2 linked regions of the Saccharibacillus brassicae genome follow. The protein of the gene in region 2 interacts with the protein of the main gene of each other region in a pairwise test. Links are inferred from orthologs where the notes say so. Each region holds a gene or a part of one and is shown on either strand. Other genes may lie near its edges.

Region 1 (7,790 bases), 500 kb from region 2 along the record:
GAAGGGCTCGAACGGCTGGAACAGGAAGCGGTAGATGCCGTTTTTCTGGATATCGGTATGCCCGAGATGAACGGCCTCGAAGCGGCGGAGTATATCCAGCAGGCCCGCCCCGGCATCGCGATCATCTTCGTGACCGCCTATTCCGATTACGCGGTGGAAGCGTTCGATCTGCAGGCGATCGATTACCTGCTCAAGCCGATCGGCACGCCGCGCCTGCAAAAAGCGATTGACCGGATCGTGCCTTCCGTTCAAGCCAGACAGGCCGCCGGTGTCCCTTCGGCGCCCGTCTCTTCGGCGGCGGACGAAGAGCGGCCGCCTGCGGACATCCTGACTTTTCGCCGCCTGGAACTGGTCGATCCCGAGTCCGGCGACGTTCGTGCGATCAAATGGCGCACGGCGAAGGCGCAGGAACTTTTCGCCTACCTGCTGCATCAAGGCGAGCAATGGGTGCGGCGCGACGAGCTGATCGACCTGCTCTGGCCGGACGCCCCGATCGATAAATCGGCGGCGTATCTGCACACGTCCGTCTACCAGCTGCGCAAGATGCTCAAAGAGTGGAATCCCCGGCTGCAGCTGGAATACCGGCAGGAGAGTTACCGCCTGCTGCGCGGCGGGGCGTCGTCCGACGCCGAGCTGTTCGAGCGCGGCAGCGAACAACTGCCCCGCGACGCGGCCGGGCGAATGTCCGGCCTGCAGCGGCTGCTCGCCATGTGGCGCGGCGGATACCTGGAGCAGCACGACTACGGCTGGGCCGAGAACCGGGCCGACGAGTTGAAGAGGCTGCGTCTGCGCCTGACGCTGGAGCTGGCCGAACGGGAGCGGGAAAGCGGCAGTCCGCAGGAAGCGATCCGCCGCCTGAGCGCGCTTCAGGGCGAGGAACCGTTCGCCGAAGACGTCTGCCGGGAGCTGATGCGGTCCTGCGAGGCGGCCGGAGACAAGCGGCAGGCGCGCGAACATTATCTGTCGCTGGAGCGCCTGCTGCAGGAAGAACTCGGCGTCAGGCCGGAGTCGCAGACGGAACGTCTGTACGAGCGGATCCGAAGCTGAATATCGCGACGCACCCCAAAAAGCCCCGATGACCGCAGCTGCGGTCATCGGGGCTTTTGTCTGGCTTATGCGGCGCCGCGCGGCAGGCAGCCAGTCAGGCATCCGGCTCCGTAAACGGAACGCCTGAGCCTGCCTGGCCCGGACCGTCAGCACGCCTGCAAGCGGGCTTACTCCGACTTGGCCTGCGGCACCGCGCACGAACCGTCCGAGCAGCCTTCGGCATCGCCGTCGTCCGCGCCGAGCACGGTCAGCGGCGAACGTTCGCCCCAGGCGCGGGTCAGCGCCTGATCGAACACTTCGTCCGGCTGCGCGCCGGATACGGCGAACTTGCCGTCGAGCACGAAGAACGGCACGCCGCGCACGCCGAGCTGCGTCGCTTGTTCTTCGTCCGCCCGGACGTTTTGGGCATAGGCGTCCGAGTTCAGCACGCCGAGCACTTCGTCCTTGTCCAGGCCCGCTTCGGCCGCAAGCTTCGCGATCTCTTCGGGATCGCCCAGGAAGGCGCCTTCGGTGAAGTAAGCCTGCATCAGGCGTTCGGTCACGGCCTGGGACAGCCCTTTCTCCGCCGCGAAATGCGCGACGCGATGCGCATCGAACGTATTCGTGTAGCGCATCCGGTCGAAATCGTAATGCAGGCCGACGCCGTTGGCCGCTTCGCCGACGCTGTGGTTCGAAGCGATCGCCTGTTCGCGGCTCATGCCGTACTTGCCGGCGAGCAGATCGTGAATATCGCCTTCGATATGCACATGGGCATTGGGGTCAAGTTCGAAGCTCTTATAGACGACTTCGACCTGATCCTGATGCGGGAACCGCTCCAGGGCGTGTTCGAGGCGGCGCTTGCCGATATAACAGAACGGGCAGACATAGTCCGACCAGACTTCGATTTTCATGGGAAAAACTCCTTTTGCCGCTGCATGCGGACGGCGCGCTTACGCTCCTCTAGGGATCGGGCAGCGCGCGGCGTTCCGCAGGAATGGCTATGATTTGCTTACTTAACATCATTATAGTTACATTTAGTAAGTAAATCAAGCCTTTTCGTGAAAAGAAGAGCTTCCTACACTGTTCTGACCCTGTTCCGGCGTTGTTCTGACCCTGTTCCGACCCTGTTCTGAAGCTTTTCCGGCGCCAAGCGGCTGCGTCCGCCGCGCGTCGCCGCAGCCGCAGCAGGTCCGTACACGCAGCACGCGGCAGGCTGAACGCAAAAATCCCGCTTCGCGCACATACGCGAAGCGGGACGGTCGAACCTTTGCCTGTTCCGGTTAAGGACGGGGCTTGAAGATGCCGAACGGTCTGCCGATCGGCAGGAACTCGCGGCCGAAGTGCGCGTTGAGCACGTTGGCGCCGCAGCCGTACAGCGACAGCAGGCCGATCGCCATTTCCGCGTAAGCGGCGAGCTGGTGGAAAAATTCCGGAGCGCCGAACGCGTCGAACGTCAGGCCGAGGAACAGCACGTCGATCAGGCAGAAGATGAAGAACAGCACTTTGTTCGTCTCCATCGCCCCGATCGTCATGAACAGCGTGAAGACCAGATAGCCGCCGAAGGCGAAGCCGAGCTGCTTGCCGTCGACAGACCCGGCCAGTTCCGGTCCGAACGTGCCGAGTTTGATCATCCAGTTGGCCGCCATCGCGAACCAGAAAAACGCGTACGCCGCAAAAGCGGTCATGCCGAACGTATTGTCGTGCTTGGCGTCCTGGATCGCGGCGAACAACTGGGCGCAGGCGCCCAGGAAAACGGCCCAGGCTGCAGCGTAACCGAGACCTTCCGTCAGTCCGAGCTTCTGCGACGAAGCGACGAGCGTGACGATGGCCAGACCGAACAAGCCGATGGCGCCGGGATCGGCGGTAGTGATTTTGACGTGGGTAGGGGACGGGTGATTCATGATTCTGTTATTCCTCCAACAATGCAAGATAGAAAGCGGATAAGGCCCGGAGCTTTACGTTCCGTGTAGAACTCAACTGACCTATTGTACTCGAAAAGAAAGCCGAAATGAATATGGAAAGTCATGTTTCTACGAAAAAATTTCGGGAATCGGCAGCGGGAAGAAAGTGGATGCGCTTACCGGACCCGCGATTCGAAAAAACGGCTGTCTGTGGTCCGGACGAAGAGACGCCTTTCGCCCACCCGGTTCGCGGACACGCCAAAAAACCGCCGGCCGAAGCCGGCGGTCTGGAACAGGCAGCCAAGTGCTAGCGATCACGACGGACTCCGGCGTGCTCCGGTCGTGCTCCGGTTCAGTCCCGGAACAGGAAGTCGATCTGCTCGATCCGCTGCGGCGTCAGCGCGTCGCCGGGCGTCTTGAGATTGGCGTCGCTTTAATCGACTTTGGCCCCGTAGGCGCGCATGAACAGGACGGCCTGCTCGCGGTCCATACGCACGTTTTTGACGTCCAGCGATTTGAAATCGACGCCGTCGAGAATCGCTTCGCGCAGATCCGCGCCCTGCAGCTTCGCTCCGGCCAGCACGCAGCGGGTCAGGTCGGCTCCGCGCAGATCGGCTTTTTGCAGGCTGGTCTGCGACAGATCCGCTTCGAAAAAGCGCGCTCCGCGCAGATCCTGCCGGTCCAGCCGCGTCTGCCGCAGATTCGTGTACGACCAGTCGCCGCGCACGACCGTAAAGCCGTCCAGCTTCGCGCCCGCGAAGTCGGACCCGGTCATCTTGCAGCTGTCGAACTTGGCCGCGAACAGATTCGCTTCCGTAAACTTGCAGTTCTCGAACGCGGAATCGGTATGGATCGATCCGTTCATCGAAGCGCCGCGAAAATCGCATTCGGTGAACCGGCAGCCTGTCGTCAGAATCTCTTCCATCGAACCGTAGGCGAAGCGGCAGCGGACGAACGTGCAGTTGACCAATTCGCCGTCGCGCATCTCCTGCGAGCCGAAATCGACGTCTTCGTATTCGCGATTTTGATATTCGAACATGTCGATGGCGCCTCCCGTCTAGGCCCGGCGCTCGAACGCCTGGACGACTTCCAGAATGACTTCGGTCGCTTTGACCATGTTGTCGGCGGAGACGAACTCGTAACGGCCGTGGTAGTTTTCGCCGCCGGTGAAAATGTTCGGCGTCGGCAGGCCCATGTACGACAGCTGCGAGCCGTCGGTGCCGCCGCGGATCGGACGGATGTCCGGCTCGATGCCGAGCTTCTTCATCGCGTCGCCGACCAGGTCCACGATCTCGATCACCGGTTCGATTTTCTCGCGCATATTATAGTACTGATCGCGCAGCTCCAGCAGCACGTTCTCGTCGCCGTACGTCTGACGGAACTCGCCGGCGATACTTTCCATCAGCTTTTTGCGCGCTTCGAAGCTGCTGCGGTCGAAATCGCGGATGATGTACGACAGCGTCGCCTGATCCGTTCCCCCGTTCATGTCGAGCAGGTGGAAAAAGCCTTCGTAGCCTTCCGTGAATTCCGGCGACTCCTGCTCCGGCAGGCGGCGGTGGAACTCCATCGCGATCTTGGCGGCGTTGATCATTTTGCCTTTGGCCGTGCCCGGATGGACGCTCACGCCTTTGATCGTCACTTTGGCGGCCGCCGCATTGAAGCTTTCGTACTCCAGTTCGCCGAGCGGGCCTCCGTCCATCGTATAGGCGTATTTCGCGCCGAACGCTTCCACGTCGAAGCGCTGCGGGCCGCGCCCGATCTCTTCGTCCGGCGTGAACGCCACGCGGATCTTGCCGTGCTTCAGTTCGGGATGCGCGATCAGATGATTCAGGGCAGTCATGATCTCGGCCATGCCCGCTTTGTCGTCGGCGCCGAGCAGCGTCGTGCCGTCGGTCGTCACAAGCGTATGGTCGACGTAGTGCGTAAGCTCCGGGAAGTCGCGCGGGGAGAGCACGATGCCCAGTTCGCGGTTCAGCACGATGTCTCCGCCGTCGTAGCGCTCGACGATCTGCGGATTGACGTTGGCGCCGCTCAGTTCGGTCGCCGTGTCGAGGTGGGCGAGGAAGCCGATGACGGGCACGTCGCTTTTGTCGGTTTTGGCTTCGAGCGAAGCCATGACGTAACCGTTTTCGTCGAGCGTGATTTCGGTAAGTCCCATTTCTGTCAGCTCGCGTACGAGCTGCTCGGCCAGCTTCATCTGTCCCGGCGTGGACGGGCAGGTCTCGCTGTCTTCGTTGGACTGGGTATCGAAACGGGCATAGCGGTCGAGACGTTCGATCAGCTCTTTTTTCATGGATGCAAAGCCTTCTTTCCGTGGGCCGTCTCCGGCGGGCCGAAGAAGCGGACGCCTCTCGCCCGGCAAAAGGGAGCAGGCGCGCTTCGGCGCGGCATTCCGACCGGATCGGCGCTTCGATTTGGCGGCCCGGCTCGCACGCAAGCATGCGGCGGGCACGCGCATACCGTTAGTTTATCATGAAAAAGGCTTTCGAAAAAAGCGCGGCCCGGCTGGCGATTTGCGTCCGAACGTGAGAAAATACACCGTGCATCTTATCAGACCGAAATCGCAGAAGCCGCGCTTCCCGCGATTTCGGTATTCGGAGGTTGGAACATGAACGTATCACTGGTTGTTTTTCAAGGGCCGAGCGCTTCGGGCAAAAGTACGCTTCAAGCGCTGCTGGGGCTGCCCCGCATCGTGACCTGGACGTCGCGGGCGCCGCGCGCAGGCGAGCTCGACGGAGTCGATTACCATTTCGCGCCGCGGCAGACGCTTGAGCGGATGAAGGACGCGGGAGACATGCTGGAGACGAGCGAATACCGCGGCCACCTGTACGGCACGTCGCTCGCTTCGATCGAAGGAACGGCCCGCGGCGCGGGGCTGCGTTCGATCGTGCTCGACGCAAGCGGAGCCCGCGTCGCCCGGGCGCTGCTCGGCGAGCGCGCGCTGCTGCTCGGCGTGGCCGCTTCGCGCGCCGAATGCGAAGCGCGCCTGCTGGCACGCGGGTCGGACGCCGCGCAGATCGCGGCGCGCCTCGCCGGATACGACGAAGAGATCGCGGCCTTGAGCGGCTGCGACCTCATCGTGCGAAGCGGGGACGGCGCCCTGGAGCGGGCGGGCGAGATCGTGCAGGCGCTGCGCCCGCTGCTCGGCGCCTAGCTAGCCTTCCAGCAGGCGCTGCCCCACGTATTCGCCGGGCTTCCAGCCGCCCGGACAGGCGAACAGGCCGCTCGCGATATGCACGGTATATTCGTTCAATTTGTCCATTTGGCTCATCAGCCGCAGCATCGGCACGAACTGCTTGTCCGGGTCGCGCTGGTAGCTGAGGAACAGCAGTCCGGCGTCTACATTGCCGGTCCGGGCGTCGATCCCGCCCGTATACGAATAGGCCCGGCGGTGCATCTGCGCACCGTCTTGTTTGGCCAGGCGGACATGGGAGTCCGCGGGCAGTTCGCCCGGCGAGACGGTATCGAATTCGCCCGTCTTGCCGTAGGCCGCGCCGGAGTCTTTGCGCCGGCCGAACGTGTCTTCCTGGTCCTTGAGCGAGGAACGGTCCCACACTTCCAGCAGCATGCGGATTTTGCGGTAGGCGAGGTAGCTGCCGCCCCGCATCCAGTCCGGCTCGTCTTCGCCGCACCAGACGACGTCGCCGTAGCCGGCGCCGGAATCGTGCAGCGCGTTGGCCGTGCCGTCCTTGAAGCCGAACAGGTTGCGCGGCGTGCTGCCCGGAGGCGAGCTGATGAAGCCTTCCTGCATCCACAGCACCGAGGCGGTAAAAGCCGACAGCCGGATCAAATTGCGCGCCGCGTGAAAAGCGACCTGTTGGTCTTCCGCGCACACCTGCACGCAGATGTCCCCGCCGGACAGCGCTTCGTCGATCCGGTCTTTCGGCATGCGCGGAATGTCGCGCAGATGCTTGGGCGCCCGCGCCGCAAGGCCGAACCGATCCTGTCCGCCCTGCGCGAACAGGGAAGGGCCGAACCCGAACGTGACGCTGAGCTTCGCGGCCGGAAGGTCGACGCTTTCGCCGCTGTCGCTCGGCGGCAGCAGGCGCCCGTTCGCTTCGACGGCGGAAGCGCCGCCCGTGCTGAGGTCGCAAAAGCGGGTCCAGTCCCGCAGCAGGCCGATCAGCGTCTTGCGATCGGCTGCCGTCACCTTGAAGCCGACCAGATACATATAGGTCTGCTGCGGGGTGACGATGCCGGCCTGGTGTTCGCCGTAGAAGTCCAGCCGCTCGTTCGCGGCCGCCGCCGATTCTCCGCCGGCCGCGGCCGGAGGGGCTTCCGCCGCTCCGAACATTTTCAGGATGGCGCCGAGGCCGCTTGCGCCCAGCGCGATCCCGCCGCCCGCGGCGGCGGACATTTTGAGCATTTCCCGCCGCGTGTAGCCTTTTCCCGAACGGCCCGAACCGCCCGTTTCGCTTGCTCCTGCGGCTTCGCCTGCCTTCGCGTCTTGCGCCGAATGATTCCCGTCTGCGCGTTCGGTGCCGCGTTCGCCGTCTGCCGGTTCGTGCTTCGTATGCTTCATCTTTTCGTCCTCCGCTCCGTGGCGCCTACAAGATTTTCGCCGTTTGCGACATCAGTTCCGACAGTTGGGACAGCTGATCGCTCAGTTCCCGGATTTGTTCCGTCTTGAGATCGGTGTAGAGCGCATAGCTGCCGTCTTTGTTATATTGGGCCAGCGTCTCTTCCATCGTACGGAACTGTTGGTCGAGCTGGTCCGCCAGCTCCCGGTGTCCGTCGTTCAGCGCCGGGATCATCGCGAAGTAGACCGCTTTGGAGCCTTCCACGTTCGCGGCCAGATCGACAAGGTCGGTATGCGAATACGTCTCTTCCTCGCCCGTAATCTTCGAGGTTGCCGCTTCGTTC
Region 2 (5,905 bases):
ATTGCCGTGGTCGGCCGTGATCAGCGCGACTCCGCCTTTGGCGAGGATCGCGTCCACGACGCGGCCTACGCACTCGTCGGTCGTCTCGACCGCTTTGATCGTCGGCTCCATCATGCCGGAGTGTCCGACCATGTCCGGATTGGCGAAGTTCAGAATAATGCAGTCCTGTCTCTCCGCTTCGATCTCGGCGATGCAGGCGTCGGCCACTTCGCGCGCGCTCATCTCGGGCTGAAGGTCGTAAGTGGCGACCTTCGGCGAGTTGATAAGGATGCGCGTTTCGCCTTCCAGTTCCACGTCGCGTCCGCCGCTGAAGAAGAACGTCACGTGCGGGTATTTCTCGGTCTCGGCAATACGCAGCTGCGATTTGCCGTTCTGCACGAGAACTTCGCCGAGCGTGTTGTTCAGGTTCTTCGGCGAGTAAGCCACGCTGCCCTGCACGTTCACGCTGTATGTCGTGAACGAGACGAAGCTCAGCGTTTCCGGCTGCGCGTCTCCGCGATCGAAACCGGCGAAGCCCGGAGCGGTCAGCGCTTCGGAGAGCTGGATCGCGCGGTCGGGACGGAAGTTGATGAAGATGATCGAGTCGCCCGTTTGGATCTTCGCGGTCGGCTGTCCGTTTTTGGCAATCACGGTCGGCAGAACGAATTCGTCCATCACGTTTTTGGCGTAGGAGTTCTCCACCGCTTCCAGCGCGCTGTCGGCCATCTCGCCTGTTCCGTAGACCAGGGCGCGGTAAGCCAGTTCGACGCGTTCCCATCTCTTGTCGCGGTCCATCGCGTAATAGCGGCCTTGTACGGTCGCGATTTCGCCTACGCCGATTTCGGCGATCTTGGCCACGAGCTGTTCCATATACTTCTTGCCGCTGTCCGGAGCGACGTCGCGTCCGTCCATGAAGGCATGGATGTATACGTTATGGAAGTCCAGCTTTTTGCACAGTTCGAGCGTAGCGTACAGATGCTCGATATGGCTGTGCACGCCGCCGTCCGACAGCAGGCCAAGCACGTGCAGCGCTTTGCCGCTGTCTTTGGCGGATTGAACGGCACCGACCAGCGTCGCGTTTTCGAAGAAATCGCCTTCGCGGATCGATTTGGAAATCCGGGTCAGATCCTGATACACGATACGCCCCGCGCCGATGTTCAGGTGGCCGACTTCGGAGTTGCCCATCTGGCCTTCCGGCAGGCCTACGGCTTCGCCGCATGCCGTCAGCGTCGTGTGCGGATACTTGTTCCAAAAGCGCTCGTAGTTCGGCTTTTTGGCTTGGGCAACCGCGTTGCCTTCCACGCCTTCGCGCAGACCGAAGCCGTCCATGATGATCAATGCTACCGGTTTTGGAGCTGTCATTACTTCGCCCCCTCAACCAGGGCCGTGAAGGAGTCGGGCTGCAGGCTTGCGCCGCCGACGAGTGCTCCGTCGATATCGCTTTGGCCGAGGTATTCCGTTACGTTCTCGGGCTTCACGCTGCCGCCGTATTGGATACGGATCACGTCGGCTGTCGCTTGGTCGTACAGGTCGGCCAGAACGGTGCGGATGTAAGCCGTCACTTCGTTCGCGTCCGCCGATGTCGACGATTTGCCCGTGCCGATCGCCCAGATCGGCTCGTACGCTACAACCACTTCAGCCGCTTGTTCTTTGGACAGGCCCTGGAACGCGCCTACCGTTTGAACTTTGCAGACTTCTTTGGTTTGGTCGGCTTCGCGCTCTTCGAGCTTTTCGCCTACGCATACGATCGGAGTCAGGTCGTTGCGGAAAGCCGCCACGACTTTTTTGTTTACGATCTCGTCGGTCTCGCCGAAGTACTGGCGGCGTTCCGAGTGACCGATGATGACGTAGTCCACGCCGAGCTCTTTGAGCATAACGCCGCTGATTTCGCCCGTGAACGCGCCGTTGTCTTCGAAGTGAAGGTTTTGCGCGCCTACTTTGATTCCGGTGCCTTTGACCGCTTCGGTCAGGGCAGGAAGGTTGGTGAACGGTGCGCAGATGACGGTTTCCACGCCTTCCACGACTGCGCTGCCTTTTACCGCTTCGGCAAAGGCCAGCGTTTCGGATACGGTTTTGAACATTTTCCAGTTGCCGGCGATGATTGGGGTTCTCACGAAATAATCCACTCCTTTTAATGACTTCTTTGAAAAAGACTTTCCGGCTGGCGTTTGCGGTCGGGAGGCGCTTCGAGTAATAGAGGCCTACGATCGCGTGTTGAAATTCGATTTCTGTAATTGAAGCCTAACAGAGGTTGAAATCGAATTTCAAAGGCGACCACTTCGTTTCTTCGGCTCTCTATCACTCTCCGCTGCTCCGAAGCGCATGCCGAACTTGAATCATTTTTCAAAATCGCTTTAACACTCGCTTCGCAGGAAAAGGCGGCGGGATCGGTTGACGCGATCCCGCTCGGCTCTTGGTGGGAAGACGGGAATCTTACTTATCGTTGAGAGCGACAACGCCCGGGAGGGCTTTGCCTTCCATGAATTCCAGGGAAGCGCCGCCGCCCGTGGAGATATGGTTCATTTTTTCGGCCAGACCGAATTTCTCGGTAGCCGCAGCGGAGTCGCCGCCGCCGATGATCGTGTAGCCTTCCGTGTTCGCGCAGGCTTCGCCTACGGCACGCGTACCGTGGGAGAAAGGCTCGATTTCGAATACGCCCATCGGTCCGTTCCAAACGACCAGTTTGGATTTTGCGATGACGTCCGCGTACAGGGCACGCGTCTTCGGACCGATGTCGATGCCTTCCCAATCGGAAGGGATGCCTTCTTCAACGTTGATGATCTTCGTGTTGGCCGAAGCGCTGAAGTCGTCGGAGATCACGATGTCGACCGGCAGCATGAAGTTCTTGCCGAGCTTTTTGGCTTTTTCGATAAAGCCGAGCGCTACGTCGAATTTGCTGTCGTCCAGCAGCGATTGACCGATTTCATAGCCTTGGGCTTTGAAGAAGGTATACGCCAGGCCGCCGCCGATCAGCACGTTGTCGGCGATGTTCAGCAGGTTGTCGATCACGTCGATCTTGTCTTTGACTTTGGAGCCGCCGACGATCGCCGTGAACGGGCGTTCCGGGTTCAGCAGCGCTTTGCCGAGCACGTCGAGTTCTTTTTCCATCAGCAGGCCGGAAACGGCCGGCAGGTGGTGCGCGATGCCTTCTGTCGAAGCATGTGCGCGGTGAGCGGCGCCGAAGGCGTCGTTTACGAACAGATCGGCGAGCGAAGCGAACTCTTTGGCGAGTTCCGGATCGTTTTTCTCTTCGCCTTTGTGGAAACGCACGTTTTCAAGTACCAACACGTCTCCGTCTTTGAGCTCGGCGATTTTAGCCTTGACCGTCTCTCCGATCGACTCGTCCGTTTTGGCAACCGGTTTGCCCAGCAGCTCGGACAGGCGTTCTGCGGCGGAAGTCAGTCTCATCGACTCGACAACTTCGCCCTTCGGACGTCCCATATGGCTCGCCAGCAGCACTTTCGCGCCTTTTTCGGTCAAATATTCGATCGTCGGAATCGTTGCACGGATACGCGTATCGTCCGTAATCTTTCCGTCTTCGAGCGGAACGTTAAAATCGACGCGCACAAACACGACTTTGCCGCTTACTTCTACGTCACGTACACTTTTCTTATTCATAAATTAAATCCCCCATGCCCTCAAATTTAGAATTCAGGATTCCAAGGAATACGACTCTCGCAGCGCGGCAACTTAGAAAAAGCGGAAACAAAATTACCCTGTTTCCGCTTTATCCGCATGTCGCACATTGACCGGGTTCCCATGAACACGGCCAACGTACCCAAAGATTGCTATTTACTTGCCGTAATCCGTGCGAAAATGTCCGGAATTACTGAGCTTTTTTCGCGAAGAACTCAAGCGTGCGAACGAGTTGAGCCGTGTAGGACATTTCGTTGTCGTACCAAGCTACCGTTTTAACGAGCTGCTTGTCGCCAACTGTCATTACGCGGGTTTGCGTAGCGTCGAACAGGGAGCCGTAAGTCATGCCCTTGATGTCGGACGATACGATTTCGTCTTCCGTGTAACCGTAAGTTTCCGGGTCGGCTGCAGCTTTCATCGCAGCGTTGACTTCGTCAACCGTTACGCTCTTCTCGAGAACCGTTACCAGCTCCGTGAGGGAACCTGTAGCAACCGGTACGCGCTGTGCAGCGCCGTCAAGTTTGCCTTGCAGTTCAGGAATAACCAGACCGATTGCTTTTGCAGCGCCAGTCGTGTTAGGAATGATGTTTTCCGCTGCTGCACGGGCACGACGGAAGTCGCCTTTAGGGTGCGGAGCGTCCAGCGTGTTTTGGTCGCCGGTGTAAGCGTGGATCGTAGTCATGAGACCTTGAACGACGCCGAACTGGTCTTGCAGCGTTTTTGCCATAGGAGCCAGGCAGTTCGTTGTGCAAGATGCGCCGGAGATAACCGTTTCCGTACCGTCGAGGATCTCGTGGTTCACGTTGTAAACGATGGTTTTCATGTCGCCTGTTGCCGGAGCGGAGATGACGACTTTTTTGGCGCCAGCCGTGATGTGCTTCTCAGCGCCTTCTTTGGTTGTGAAGAAGCCTGTGCATTCCAGCACGATGTCAACGCCGAGCTCTCCCCAAGGAAGTTCTTCAGGGTTGCGGTTCGCCAGAACCTTTACTTCTTTGCCGTTCACTTTGAAGAAGCCGTCGTGTACTTCGACTTCGCCGTTGAACTTGCCTTGCGTTGTATCATATTTCAACAGGTGTGCGAGCATTTTCGCATCGGTCAAGTCGTTGATTGCGACAACCTCGATACCTTGCACGTCTTGAATACGGCGGAAAGCCAAACGTCCGATACGACCAAATCCGTTAATTCCTACTTTTACAGTCATTGAACAGTTCCTCCTAAGAAAATGGTTTTTGAAGAAATGTTTTCATTTATTCAAGGCGTGTGTCTCCATATCGATGAAAACACGGCGCCATGAGTAACAAGTTCATCAGGCGCTCTCCAGCACCCGGACAATCTCCATCGCGGCCGCTTCGTCGATGACCAGAATGTCTTCCTGGCCGAACCGCAGCACCGCGTGGATCGCCTTCGCTTTCGATTTGCCGCCCGCAATGCCAAGAACGACGTCTGCCGCCTTGATATCGTCGAGCCTGAGTCCGAGCGTCAGCATGTTATGTACGACGCTGCCGCTCTCGTCGAAGTAATAACCGAACGATTCGGCTACCGCTCCCTTATCGCGAAGACCGTCGGTGGTAGCTTCGTCCAGCTTGCGCCTTCTAGCCATATCCACCGCGTTCCCGATCCCGTGCACAATGATGCGGGCGGTGCGGATCTCGCGAACGATTTCCTGGATGTTCGGGTCGTGTACGAGCGATTCGTACGCTTCCCGGCTCAAAAGATCGGGTACGTGCAGCAGCCGGTAATCGGCGCCGACGCGCTTGGCCATGTTGGAAGCGATCGTGTTCGCCTGGATTTCCAGGCTCTCGCCCAGTCCTCCGCGAGCCGGAACGAACCAGCTCCCCTTGAGGGGACCGTTGACCGGATAGGTCAGCTGCTCGGCCATTTCGGCCAGCGTCGTGCCTCCCGTTACGGCCACCACGTCTCCGCCCCGCATGACGCCGAGCAGCGCTTTGGCCCCGGCCTTGCCGAGTTCGCGCTTGGAGAGAGGCGATTCTTCGCAGTTCCCCGGAACGACCACGACTTTCTGGAGTCCGTAGAAACGGCGAATCTTCTCTTCCAGGTTGGACAATCCTACCAATTCCTTCAATACCGGTTCCAGACGCTCAAGAAGGAGTTGTCCGGCATCGCTGATCCGCATGCCCGCCGTGTCCGTTTCAATCAAGCCCTGCGCTTTCAGCAGATCGGTCTCGGCTCTCAGCACGCGTTCGGTCATCTGAAGGGAGTGGGCCAGCGTTCGGCGTCCCGTCGTGCCCGTCAGCATAATCTGATGCAGGATCGTATACCGTTTCTTGAG

What was found. Proteins that work in one complex are often made in the same cells at the same time.
Region 1: the proteins of tpiA (region 2) and pepT interact in binary tests that used the Escherichia coli proteins (3 or more experiments, as listed by UniProt). The link is inferred for Saccharibacillus brassicae from one-to-one orthologs.

What each region holds. Positions count from the first base shown.
Region 1 is NZ_CP041217.1:2,211,090-2,218,879, reverse strand. The notes cover bases 3,103-5,906. They hold pepT (peptidase T), read right to left. Parts: upstream 5,221-5,906; coding sequence 3,985-5,220; downstream 3,103-3,984. Other genes in these bases: FFV09_RS09220 (guanylate kinase), read left to right, coding at 5,536-5,906; FFV09_RS09230 (pentapeptide repeat-containing protein), read right to left, coding at 3,361-3,966. In the rest of the region: FFV09_RS09245 (response regulator), read left to right, coding at 1-1,047; FFV09_RS09240 (DsbA family oxidoreductase), read right to left, coding at 1,215-1,937; FFV09_RS09235 (acetate uptake transporter), read right to left, coding at 2,307-2,927; more of FFV09_RS09220, read left to right, coding at 5,907-6,081; efeB (iron uptake transporter deferrochelatase/peroxidase subunit), read right to left, coding at 6,082-7,449; iron uptake system protein EfeO, read right to left, coding at 7,475-7,790. UniProt on the Escherichia coli protein: Cleaves the N-terminal amino acid of tripeptides.
Region 2 is NZ_CP041217.1:2,713,356-2,719,260, reverse strand. What follows is about bases 218-3,010. They hold tpiA (triose-phosphate isomerase), read right to left. Parts: upstream 2,094-3,010; coding sequence 1,341-2,093; downstream 218-1,340. Other genes in these bases: FFV09_RS11415 (phosphoglycerate kinase), read right to left, coding at 2,413-3,010; gpmI (2,3-bisphosphoglycerate-independent phosphoglycerate mutase), read right to left, coding at 218-1,341. In the rest of the region: more of gpmI, read right to left, coding at 1-217; more of FFV09_RS11415, read right to left, coding at 3,011-3,597; gap (type I glyceraldehyde-3-phosphate dehydrogenase), read right to left, coding at 3,806-4,816; FFV09_RS11405 (sugar-binding transcriptional regulator), read right to left, coding at 4,922-5,905. UniProt on the Escherichia coli protein: Involved in the gluconeogenesis. Catalyzes stereospecifically the conversion of dihydroxyacetone phosphate (DHAP) to D-glyceraldehyde-3-phosphate (G3P).